DNA from 3 places in the Micromonospora sp. I033 genome. Region 3 is predicted to be linked to each of the others. Evidence: riboswitches for the same ligand, from Rfam matches in the RefSeq annotation. Region 3 holds a riboswitch; each other region holds the start of a gene.

Region 1 (3,918 bases), on a different contig from region 3:
CGGGTTGAGGAACCAGGCCTTCTGCCCGAGGTACCAGATCGCCGTCCAGTCACCCTGCACGTCGGCCAGGGCGTACGTCTGACCGGCCGAGGCGCGGGCGCCGTGGTCGGAGATGTACATGGTGTCCGGCGTGCCGTCCGGCCGCAGACCGCGGTCGTTGACCAGCGGGGCGGTCGTGCTCGGCGCGGTGTGCAGGACCACCGCGGACGAGCCGCGCAGCGGACAAGGGGCGGCCGGCGGCGGCGGAGTGGGGACGCCCGGCGGCTGCCGGTTGCAGCCGATGAAGGCCGGCTGGTTGGTGGCGAAGTCGGGGTCGATGGTGACCAGCCCGGTGTGCGCGGTCCCGGTGGACCGGAACGGCGCCTTCATCAGGTCGAAGTAGTGCGACCAGTCCCAGTACGGGCCCGGGTCCCAGTGCATCCCCGCCACGTTGCCGGCGACCGTGCCGGGGACGTTGTCGTGGCCGATGATGTGCTGCCGGTCCAGCGGGATCTGGAACTTCAGCGCCAGGTGCCGGACCAGCTTGGCGGAGGCCCGGTACATCGCCTCGGTGTACCAGGTGCCGTGCCCGGCGAAGCCCTCGTGCTCCAGGCCGATGGACTTGGCGTTGACGTACCAGTTGCCGGCGTGCCACCCGACGTCCTTGGCCTTGATGTGCTGGGCCACGTACCCGTCCACCGACCGCAGCGTGTAGTGCCAGCCCAGGTAGTCGGCCCGCTGCACCAGGTCGACGCTCGGGCGGAAGTAGCCCTCGGTGTCGTGGATGACGATGTACTCGATCTTCTGCTGGGCCGGCCGGTTGCCGATGTCGTGGTTGCCGTAGTCCCAGGTGCCCGTCTTGGGGATGTAGTACTCCGCGTACGGCGCGGGGATCCACTCGCAGGCGAGCCGCACCGGGCACTCCAGGCCGTCCGGCCGCTCGGCGCGGCGCAGCCCCAGCCTGTGCAGCCCGGACTGGTCCGGCGTCACCGCCGTGGCGGCGAGCGTCACCCGCTGGCCGTCGTCCGTGGTCCGGGCCGCGCCGAGGCCGAGCTGGTCGTAGACCTCGTCGGCGAACGCCGCCGCCGCGTCCTCGGTGTCCGCGCCGGAGTAGCGGGCCACCGCGCCGTACCAGGCCGCCGGGTCGGTGCCGGCGCCGACCGGCGCACCCAGCTCCTTCTGGTACGAGGCGAGCAGCGCCGCCCCGCCCCGGATGTTGGCGGCCGGGTCGGTCCGCAGCGTCTCCTCGCCGAGACCGGTGAGCGCCGCGGCGGCGTCGAGCGTCTGCAGGGACGCCTGCGGCAGCACGTCCTCGGCCGGTGCGGCCGCGATGGCCGGGTCGAGGGTGAGCGGGCGCGAGTCGTCGCCCCGCGGGTCCTCGTCCTCGTCGACGTGGCCGCTGGCCGGGGCCGAGAGGACGTGCTGGGCGTCGGTGAGGTGCATCGGGCCGTAGCCGCCGCTGGTGCTCGGCTGGCCCGGGTGGGTGTCCCAGCGCGACTCCAGGTACGAGACGCCGAGCAGGACGCTCTGCGGCACGCCGTACTCCGCCGCGGCGGCGGCGTACTGCTCCTGGCGGTCGGTGGCGGGTTGGGCGGTGAGCGGTTCGGCGGCCACCGGTCCGGTCGTCACCAGCGCGGTGGCGGCCGCGACGGCGGCTGCCAGCAGCATCCGTCTGCCCGACGGTGGGGGTGAGAGGTGCATCGAACCTCCAGACAGGGATGGGGGTCACTGCGTCCTCACCCTCACCCCACGCACCCCCCGGGTCAATACCTTTCCGATAGGTAATCTCACGTGAAAAAATCCTTCGGGTACGGAGTGTCACGGCGGCTCGGGTTGCGGATCGATAACGGGCGTCTCTACTCTGGTCAATCGTCGGCCGCCAGTTTCACCGTCCAACCCGGGTGGTGACGGTCCGACACCGCCGAGTCGCCTCCGGGCGAGCCGGGGACCCAGGTAACTGGGGTGAATCCGCAGCCACTGCGGTAGGGCGGCTCCCTTCCCGCCCGAACCCGTCAGCTAACCCGGTAGGCGGGCAGGAAGAAGGAGTACGGAAGCCCGGTGGCACACCATGCCCCGCGGCCACCGTCCGGCCGGTCGGTCGACCGGTCCACGGCTGCGCCGCGTTCCCGCTGGTCCCGCTGCACCACCGCCCTCGCCGCCCTGGTCGGCACCGCCGTCGTCCTGACCGGCGGCGCCACGGCGGCCCACGCCGAGCCGTCGGTCGCCGAGATCGAGCGCCAGATCGACCAGGACTGGAACAAGCTCGAACCGATCATCGAACAGGTCAACGCCACCCGCGAGCAGCTCGCCGCCAAGCGGAAGCAGGCCGCCGCGCTCGCCAAGCAGATCGCCCCGCTCGAGGCCCGGGTGGACGCCGCCCTCGGTCAGGTGGGTGGCCTCGCCGCCGACGCGTACAAGGGCGACAACAACCTCTCCACCGTCAACGCGCTGCTGGGCAGCCGGTCGCCGAGTGAACTGGTGGACGGCCTCGCTCTGCTCGACCGTTTCGCGAGCCGTCAGCAGAAGCAGGTGCAGGCGGTCGCCGAGCTGCGCGACGAACTGGCCGCCAAGAAGCAGCCACTCGACAAGATGATCACCGAGCTGGCCCGCACCGAGGCCCAGCTCGCGGCGAAGAAGAAGCAGATCGACGCCGAGATCGTCAAGCTCCAGAAGCTCCGGCTCAAGGTCTACGGCAACGGCGGCGGCGGTCCGCTGCGCCCCGCGCCCTGCCCCGCCGGCTACCCCGGTGGCCCGGCCGGCGTCGCGGTCAAGTTCGCCTGCGCCCAGATCGGCAAGATCTACGTCTGGGGCGCCGCCGGCCCGGACCACTACGACTGCTCGGGGCTCACCATGGCGGCCTGGGCCAAGGCCGGCGTCTCGCTGCCGCACAACGCCCGGCAGCAGCACGACGTGACCAGGCGGGTGAGCCGGAGCGAGCTGCGGGCCGGCGACCTCGTCTTCTACTACAGCGACCTGCACCACGTCGCCATGTACGTGGGCGACGGCTGGGTGGTGCACGCCTCCCAGTCCGGCAAGCCGATCACGATGAAACGCGTCGACGACGGCCAGATCAACAGCTACGGCCGCCCGGGCTGACCGGTCCGCAGGGGCTCCCGCGTCGCGGGGGCCCCTGCGCCGTTCGTGGCGTCCCTCAGCGGGTCGGCCAGGTGCGCCAGTTCTGCCACGACCGGCTCGGGGTCGGCCCCCGCTGCCCCTGGTAGCGCGACCCGTAGACCGCCGAGCCGTACGGATGCTCGGCCGGCGACGAGAGCCGGAAGATGCAGAGCTGGCCGATCTTCATGCCCGGCCAGAGCGTGATCGGCAGGTTCGCCACGTTGGACAGCTCCAGCGTGACGTGCCCCGAGAAGCCCGGGTCGATGAAGCCGGCCGTGGAGTGGGTGAGCAGGCCGAGTCGGCCCAGTGAGCTCTTGCCCTCCAGGCGCCCGGCGAGCTGGTCGCCCAGCGAGATGACCTCCAGCGTGGAGGCGAGCACGAACTCGCCCGGGTGCAGCACGAACGGCTGGCCCTCGGGCACCTCCACCATCGAGGTGAGGTCGTCCTGCTGCACGGCCGGGTCGATGTGCGTGTAGAGATGGTTGTTGAAGACCCGGAACAGCCGGTCCAGACGTACGTCGATGCTGGACGGTTGCACCAGCGTGGGCTCGAAGGGCTCCAGCGCGAGCGTGCCCGCCTTGATCTCGGAGACCAGGTCGCGGTCGGAGAGCAGCATCGGAACACCATAGCGACCGGTACGGGTGACCTGCGTGTCGGACTACATCTTCGTACATGTGTTCGATAGAATGTCCGCATGGCTTCCTGGTCCGAATTCGCCGCCGACGAGCCCCGACTCGCCGACGAGATCCGCCTCCTGTTGCAGCAGTACGGGCCGGGTTTCGGCTACCTCGCCACGGTCCGCGCCGACGGCGGCCCGCGGGTGCA
Region 2 (3,918 bases), on a different contig from region 3:
CCTTCGCGCTGCTCACCGCCCTGATGGTGGTCGAGGCGGTGGCCGCGTTCGCCACCGGCTCGCTGGCCCTCCTCTCCGACGCCGGGCACATGTTCACCGACGTCCTCGGCATCGGCATGGCGCTCGCCGCGATCACCGCCACCCGGCACGCGGACACCGACCCGCAGCGCACCTTCGGGCTCTACCGGCTGGAGGTGCTGGCCGCGCTGGCCAACGCGGTGCTGCTCGGCGCCGTGGCCGTCTACGTCGTGATCGAGGCGGTACGCCGGTTCGGCGAGCCGCCGGAGGTGCTCGCCGGGCCGATGCTCGCCGTGGCGGTGCTCGGCCTGCTCGCCAACATCGCCGCGTTCGCGCTGCTGCGCGCCGGCGCGGAGGAGAGCATCAACCTGCGGGGGGCGTACCTGGAGGTGCTGGGCGACCTGCTCGGCTCGCTCGGGGTGATCGGCGCCGCCGTGGTCATCGCGGTCACCGACTGGTGGTGGGCCGACCCGCTGGTCGCCGTGGCGATCGGGCTGTTCATCCTGCCGCGTACGTGGCGGCTCGGCCGGGCCGCGGTGCGGATCCTGGTGCAGGCCGCCCCGGAGCACCTCCAGGTGACCGCGGTGCACGACCGGCTGGCCGCGGTGCCCGGCGTCGCCGAGGTGCACGACCTGCACGTCTGGACGCTCACGTCCGGCATGGAGGTGGCCTCGGCACACCTGACCATGGCCCCGGGGGCCGAGGTCGGCGAGGTGCTGGCCGCCGCCCGGGCCGCCCTGCACGAGGACTTCTCGATCGACCACGCGACGTTACAGATCGAACCCGGAGCGTCCCCCGGGGCCTGTGGTGCGGTCGAGTGGTAATTAGGGCAATCTTAAATCCAAGTGGCTATTGTGCACTTATGCCGGTTTTGACCGGGCCACCGGCTCCCACCAGCGGAGCCGGCCCCGGACAGCGCCGGTAGGCTCGGTCGCGGCCTCCGCCGGGCGGCGCCCACCGGCGCCTGCGGTGGCCGGCGCCTAATCGCCCGCAGGGGCGAGCCGGGGAACCACGTTCGTGGGGTGCATCCGCGTCAGCGGTAGGGATCTTCCGTCCCGAACCCGTCAGCTAACCCGGTCGGCGGTTGACGGAAGGACACGTGAATGCCCCCAGTGGCACCTGTACGACGGACGGTCGCCCGGTTGGCGGCCCTGCTCGTCGCGACGCTCGCCCTCGGCGTCGTGACCGCGCCGGTCTCCCCCGCTTCAGCGGGTGCGGTGGCTTCCCCGACCGGCCTGCTCGCCGCCGCACCCGCTTCGGCGGCTTCCCCGACCGGCCTGCTCGCCGCCGCACCCGCTTCGGCGGCTTCCCCGACCGGCCTGCTCGCCGCCGCACCCGGCGACGACGAGGGCGGCACGCCGGCGCTGCGCGCCCAGCTCGACGCGGCCAGCAAGGGCTGGCTGGAGGCGCGGGCCGCGCTCAACCGCTCGGTGACCCGGCAACAGCAGCTCACCGCCCAGCTCAAGACGGTCAACGCCGAGTTGACCGTCCGGGACGCCAAGGTCGGCGAGATCGCCGGGGTGGCGTACCGGGCCGGGCGGATGGGCACGGCCGCGGCCCTGCTCGACAGCAGCAGCCCGCAGGGCTTCATGGACCGCGCGGCGGCGCTGGAGCAGGTGGCCGCGCACGAGGACCGGGTGCTGCGCGACCTGATCGAGACCCGGGACGAGGCCAACCGCACCCAGGCCGCGCTCACCGGCGAGATCCGGGAGCAGCGCAAGCAGGTCGCCGTGATGGCCAAGCGCAAGCAGCAGGCCGAACGCGCCCTGGAGGTGGCGAACGACCGGGCATCGAGCAGCGGCGGCGGCAGCGTGCAGGGCACCTCCTCGGCGAACGCCAAGCCGGCCCCGCGCAACGCCGACGGCTCCTGGCCGCCGGAGTCGTGCAGCGTCAACGACCCGACGCCCGCCGACGGCTGCATCACCCCGCGTACGCTGCACGCGCTCCAGCAGGCCAAGGCGGCCGGCTTCACCCGGTACGTCTCCTGCTACCGGCCCAGCGGCTCGGGCGAGCACCCGAAGGGGCGGGCCTGCGACTTCGCCGCGCAGAAGGACGGCTTCGGCGGCGTGGCCACCGGCGGCGACCGGACCTACGGCAACAACCTCGCCGCCTACTTCGTCCGCAACGCCGACCCGCTCGCCGTCCTCTACGTGATCTGGTACAAGCAGATCTGGCTGCCCAGCAGCGGCTGGAAGGCGTACAGCGGCGGCAACGGCGACCCGTCCAGCGACCACACCAACCACGTGCACCTGTCGGTGTACTGACCGCCCCGGCGGCACCCGGCCTACGCCCCACGACGTACGCCGGGTGTCGCCGCGCGGCCCACGACGCGGCGCCGGCCAGGGCCGAGCATCGGGGGCATGACTGGTCGACTCTCCCCCGCCGGGCGCAAGGCCCTGCTCACCCTGCACCTGGTCACCTCGCTGGGCTGGCTCGGCGCCGACCTGGTGCTGCTCGCCCTCGGCGTGGCCGGGCTGCGCGGGGCCGACCCCGAGGTGGTCTATCCGGCGGCCGCGCTCCTGGTCACCTGGCTGTTCGCCCCGCTGAGCGTGGTGGTCTGGCTGGTCGGGCTGGCCAGTGCGCTGCTCACCCCGTGGGGGCTGCTGCGCTGGCGCTGGGTGCTGGTGAAGTTCGCCGTCACCACGGTGGTGCTCACGCTGGTGCTGCTACTGCTCACCCCGCGGATCCGCCATCTCGGCGAGCTGGCCGGGGCGGCCGACGCCCACCTGCGCGTCGACCTGGTGGTCGCACCGACCGCCTCCAGCACGCTGCTGCTCGTCGTCACCGTGCTGTCCACGTACAAGCCGTGGGGGCGGCTGCGGCCGGCCCGCCCGGCGGCCCGTCGACCGGTGGCCGCCGGACGACCCGGCTGAGTCAGGCCGCCTGCCCCTCCAGGGTGGCGCCGAGCCGGCTGGCCAGCCCGAGGTGCGCCGCCCGGGCCTGCCGGAAGGCGTACCCGAACAGGGGTGCCGGCGCGGAGAGGGTGATCTCCACGTCGATCCGCACCACCCCGTCGGGCTCGTCGCGGAGCCGGGTGTGGTTTCGCACCGTGGTGGCCGGCTGCTGCCGGGCCACGGTGACCACCTCGTCCTCGTTGGCGATCAGCACGTCGGCCTGGTAGGTGACCGGGAAGTGCAGCGGGCCGAGCGCCAGCCGGTCGGTGATGGCGTAGCTGGCGAGCGCGCCCGGGCGGGGCGGCAGTTGCCGGACCCGGACGATCAGCGGATGCAGCTCGCCCTGCCGGCTCAGGTCGCCGAGCAGGGCCACCGCGTGCGCCCGGGTGCACCGGGCCTGCACGGTGTAGCTGAAGCTGTCGCTGCTGAGCAAGCGGTACCCCCTCGCCGTCGTGAGTTCGCACGATCGTCCCGTACGGGAGCCGGGCTGGCAACGGGTCGGAAGTCCCTGGCGGCTACAACGAGGGTGGGGGCGGATCAGGCGCCGGGGAGCACCTCGGGGGTGCTGTCGGCGAACCAGGGCTCGGGCGCGCCGAAGAGGCCGAGCAGGCCGGTCACCCAGAGCTGCCGGTGCACGAACCGGCTCGGCTCGGTGACCACCAGCTTGACGCCGCTGACCTCGCAGGTCTGGAAGCCGGCGACCATGGCGCTGATGCCGACCGAGTCGATGAAGGTGACGAGCCGCATGTTGAGCTCGATCCGGGAGGGGCGGCCCTTGGCGAGCACCTCGGCAATCGCTTCCCGCACCTCGTACGCGGTGTCGACGTCGATCTCCCCACGCGGGGCGATCTGGACGACACCACCCGACAGCACCGACTTCACGATCGACAGGCTCACGCGAGCACCTCCACTCGCCCAACTGGGCGCCTCATCAGTACGCGGGCCGCGACCGAGAGTATTCCTCCGACGGCCTCGGTCGCCACCCCTCGGGATGAGCAATTCGCGG
Region 3 (3,918 bases):
CGGCTCGACGCACACCGACACCCTCACCCAGTCGGTGACCATTCCGGCCGGCTGCCGGGCGACGCTGAGCTTCTGGCTGCACATCGACAGCGCGGAGTCGACCACCACCACGGCGTACGACAAGCTGACCGTGAAGGCGGGCAGCACCACCCTGGCCACCTACTCCAACCTCAACAAGGCCACCGGCTACGTGCAGCGGTCCTTCGACATCTCGTCGCTGGCCGGCACCACCGCCACCATCTCGTTCAGCGGCGTGGAGGACAGCTCCCTGCAGACCTCCTTCGTCGTCGACGACACCGCGGTCACCCTGAGCTGACCACACCGGAGCGGCCGGTCGTCGTCCTCCCGACGGCCGGCCGCTCCGTCGTCTCCGCCGGGGCTCGGAGCGGGTCCGGGAGCGCGGTCCGGGGCGGCGGTCAGGCCGGGCGGGCCGCGCCGGAGCCGGCGCCGTCGCGGCGGATCCGGGCCGCGACGCCCTCCATGGCCCGGCCGAACCGCTCCATGTCCCGCGCGGACTGCTCGGGCAGGCCGCCGAGCCGCGCGGCGAGCGCGTCCACGTCGGCCTGGGCCGAGGCGCTGACCCGGGCGTCCAGCTCGGTGAGGGCGGCGTTCACGGCCGCCACCAGGTGCCCGCAGACGGCCTCCATGGACTCCTGGGCCAGCTCGGGGTCGACGGTGACGGACTCCAGCCGGCCACCCTGGACGGCGACGGCACGGATCCGGCCGCCGGCCGCGGCGCCCTCGGCCCGGAGCAACTCGGCCGGCGCGCCGTCGGCGTGCTCGGCGGCCCGGGACCGCATCGCGGACAGCGCCTGTTGGGTCCTGGTCAGCAGCTCGTCGAGGCTCGCGGCCGCGGAGAACGGGTCGTTGGTCATATCCGCGCTTTCTTCACGTCTTTCCGAGCACCGTGACGATAGCAACCGGCCCCGACGGAACCGAACGCCCGGCCGGGGACCCGGCCGGGCGTTCGGGTGCGGTGGATCCGGCCCGCACAGGACCGGATCCGGGGGCTCAGCGCAGGCGCAGCCGCTGGCCCGGGAAGATCAGTCCCGGGTCGTCGCCGACCACGCCCTTGTTGCGCTCGTAGAGGGCGTGCCAACCGCCGGCGACGTTCTTCGCGTCGGCGATCCCGGAGAGGGTGTCCCCGGGCCGGACCAGGTAGCTGCCGGCACCGCCGGTGCTCGGCGCGGTGCGCCGCTCGCTGCGGGTGGCGGACGGCCGGTCGCCGTGCGACGACCGCTTCGAGGTGGCCTTCTTCTTGGACTTCGTCGAGCCCGAGTCCCTGCTGGCGTACTTCTTGGTGGAGCCGCCCTTCTTGCCGCAGACCGGCCAGGCACCGATGCCCTGCCCGTCGAGGACCTTCTCGGCGATGGCGATCTGCTCGCCGCGGCTGGCCAGGTCGGCCCGGCTGGCGTACTTCTGGCCGCCGTAGCCGTTCCAGGTGCTCCGGGAGAACTGCAGCCCGCCGTAGTAGCCGTTGCCGGTGTTGATGTGCCAGTTGCCGCCGGACTCGCACTGCGCGATGGCGTCCCAGTTCACGCCGGCGGCGCTGGCCGGGGCGGCGGGGCCGAGGAGGGCGGCGGCGCCGGTGGCGGCGCCGACGACGAGCGCCCCGACGGCGGTGCGCCGCCGCGCGGCCCGTCGGTGACGGGCGACGTGTTCACTTGCCATGTGGATTTCCTCCACGCCGACGAGGTGAGCTGTCGGGTTCGGGCCGAGGAGCCCGGCCGCCGGAGGCGGCTTCACCCCGAGGTGTCGTGCACCGAGGAACGTGTGGGTCCCCCGCTCCCGCCCGAGGTCCAGGTACCACCAGGCCGGCGGCGGGATTAGGCGTTGCCGGCCCGTGGTGTCCGCGATCGCGAACGGATACGACGTTAGGAACGGTTTCGACCGGTCGCCCACCTCTTGTGAAGTTCTTCACCCGGCCGGGCGAAGGGGACGCCGTCCGAGTTGCGCACCGTCCGAAAGTGCCTTATGAGTGGCGGCTCAGTACGTGAGGCCGTAACCCTGCGGGAAGAGCGGGACCTGCCCGTCGCCGGCGTTGATCGGCTGCTGGCTGGCCGAGTTCATCCAGGTCATCGGCAGTTTGCCGGTCGGCGCGTACCCGCCGAAGAGGACATCGGCCACGCCGCCGCCCTCGGTGCCGGGAAGCCAGGCGGCCAGCAGCGCGTCCCACCTCGGCAGTTCGGCCGAGACGTCCATGGGCCGGCCGGAGACCAGCACCACGATCACCGGCACGCCCGCGTTCCGCAGCGTCGCGATGGTCCGCAGGTCGTCCCGGTCCAGGCTCATGCTGCCGGTCCGGTCGCCCTGGCCCTCGGCGTACGGTGTCTCGCCGACCACGGCGATCGCGGCCCGGTAGGTGCCGTCGACGCCGGTGCCGCGCTGGTTGTAGGTGACCGTCGTGGTCGGACCCACCGCGGCACGGATGCCCTGCAGGATGGTGGTGCCGGGGGTGACCGCCCCCGACGAGCCCTGCCAGGAGATCGTCCAGCCGCCGCTGGCGTTGCCGATGTTGTCGGCGCTCTTGCCGGCCACGAAGATCTTGTTGTTGTCCCGGGCCAACGGCAGGACGCCGCCGGTGTTCTTCAGCAGCACCTGCGACTGGCGGACGGCCTGCCGGGCCAGGGCCCGGTGCGCGGCGCCGCCGACCGTCGGGGTCCAGCTCCGGTCGGTGTACGGCCGCTCGAAGAGGCCCAGCTCGAACTTCTTGGTGAGGATGCGCCGGTTGGCGTCGTCGATCCGGCTCATCGGCACGTGCCCGTTCTGCACCTCGGCCCGCAGGGTGCTGAGGAAGGTCTTCCAGGCCGTGGGCACCATCACCATGTCGATGCCGGCGTTGATGGCCGTGCTGACCTCGGCCGCCGTGAAGCCGGCGGCGCCGTCGATCTGGTCGATGCCGTTCCAGTCGGAGACGACGAACCCGGAGAAGCCCAGCTCTCCCTTGAGGACGTTGGTGATCAGGTACTGGTGGCCGTGCAGCTTCACGCCGTTCCAGCTGCTGTAGGAGATCATCACCGAGCCGACCCCGCGCTGCACGGCCGCCTGGAACGGCGGCAGGTGGACGGCCCGCAGCTCGGCCTCGCTGAGCTGCGTGTTTCCCTGGTCGTCGCCGCCGGTGGTGCCGCCGTCGCCGACGTAGTGCTTGGCGGTGGCGAGCACCGAGGTGGGTCCGCCGAGGGTGCCGCCCTGCAGGCCGGTGATCAGCGTGGACAGGTTCGACGGCAGGTCCGGGGTTTCGCCGAATGACTCGTAGGTGCGGCCCCACCGGTCGTTGCGGGCCACGCAGAGGCAGGGGGCGAAGTTCCAGTCCACGCCGGTGCCGGTGATCTCCTCGGCGACGGCCTGGCCGATCTGCTGCACCAGGGCCGGGTCGCGGGTCGCGCCGAGGCCGATGTTGTGCGGGAAGATGGTCGCCCCGTACACGTTGTTGTGCCCGTGGACGGCGTCGACGCCGTAGATCATCGGGATGCCGAGCGGGGTGGCGAGGGCGGCGCGCTGGAAGCCGTCGTACATGTCGGCCCAGGACGCGGCGGTGTTCGGCGTGGGCGCGGAGCCGCCGCCGGAGAGGACCGACCCGAGCCGGTACGTGGTGAGGTCGCTCGCGGTGACCGAGCCGCGCTCGGCCTGGGTCATCTGGCCGAGCTTCTCGTCCAGGGTCATCCGGGCGAGCAGGTCGGCGACGCGGGTGGCGACGGGCAGCGTCGGGTCCTGGTACGGCAGGCCGGCCGCCGTGGCCGGGGCGGGCACGGCCAGGGCGGTGACCGCGACGAGCAGGAGAGCCAGACCGAGGGGACGGGGGTGGTGGTGACGGTTCACGGGTCGCTCCTTCCGGGAGGAACGCGGAGGCCGTTCACCGGCAGCCTATGCGCGCGGGCATCGACTGTGAACAATCCTCTCCGGTTCCGGAACCGCCCG

The links. Region 3 has a riboswitch for cyclic di-AMP ahead of ACW0Q9_RS11270 (transglycosylase family protein). Riboswitches for the same ligand answer to the same signal wherever they lie in the genome.
Region 1: it holds a riboswitch for cyclic di-AMP, as region 3 does, so the genes downstream of both, ACW0Q9_RS08380 (C40 family peptidase) here and ACW0Q9_RS11270 (transglycosylase family protein) in region 3, are expected to answer to the same signal.
Region 2: it holds a riboswitch for cyclic di-AMP, as region 3 does, so the genes downstream of both, ACW0Q9_RS21615 (coiled-coil domain-containing protein) here and ACW0Q9_RS11270 (transglycosylase family protein) in region 3, are expected to answer to the same signal.

The regions. Positions count from the first base shown of each region.
Region 1 covers NZ_JBSSLX010000032.1:8,601-12,518, forward strand. Annotated here, with positions in the region: gene ACW0Q9_RS08375 (N-acetylmuramoyl-L-alanine amidase) at 1-1,647, opposite strand, end outside; cyclic di-AMP (ydaO/yuaA leader) riboswitch at 1,889-2,024, shown strand; gene ACW0Q9_RS08380 (C40 family peptidase) at 2,038-3,075, shown strand; gene dcd (dCTP deaminase) at 3,131-3,709, opposite strand; gene ACW0Q9_RS08390 (pyridoxamine 5'-phosphate oxidase family protein) at 3,788-3,918, shown strand, end outside.
Region 2 covers NZ_JBSSLX010000147.1:5,633-9,550, reverse strand. Annotated here, with positions in the region: gene ACW0Q9_RS21620 (cation diffusion facilitator family transporter) at 1-842, shown strand, start outside; cyclic di-AMP (ydaO/yuaA leader) riboswitch at 986-1,116, shown strand; gene ACW0Q9_RS21615 (coiled-coil domain-containing protein) at 1,122-2,282, shown strand; gene ACW0Q9_RS21610 (hypothetical protein) at 2,379-2,891, shown strand; gene ACW0Q9_RS21605 (SRPBCC family protein) at 2,893-3,345, opposite strand; gene ACW0Q9_RS21600 (STAS domain-containing protein) at 3,450-3,809, opposite strand.
Region 3 covers NZ_JBSSLX010000048.1:5,718-9,635, reverse strand. Annotated here, with positions in the region: gene ACW0Q9_RS11280 (M4 family metallopeptidase) at 1-316, shown strand, start outside; gene ACW0Q9_RS11275 (YbaB/EbfC family nucleoid-associated protein) at 417-875, opposite strand; gene ACW0Q9_RS11270 (transglycosylase family protein) at 1,012-1,671, opposite strand; cyclic di-AMP (ydaO/yuaA leader) riboswitch at 1,677-1,833, opposite strand; gene ACW0Q9_RS11265 (glycoside hydrolase family 3 protein) at 1,987-3,819, opposite strand.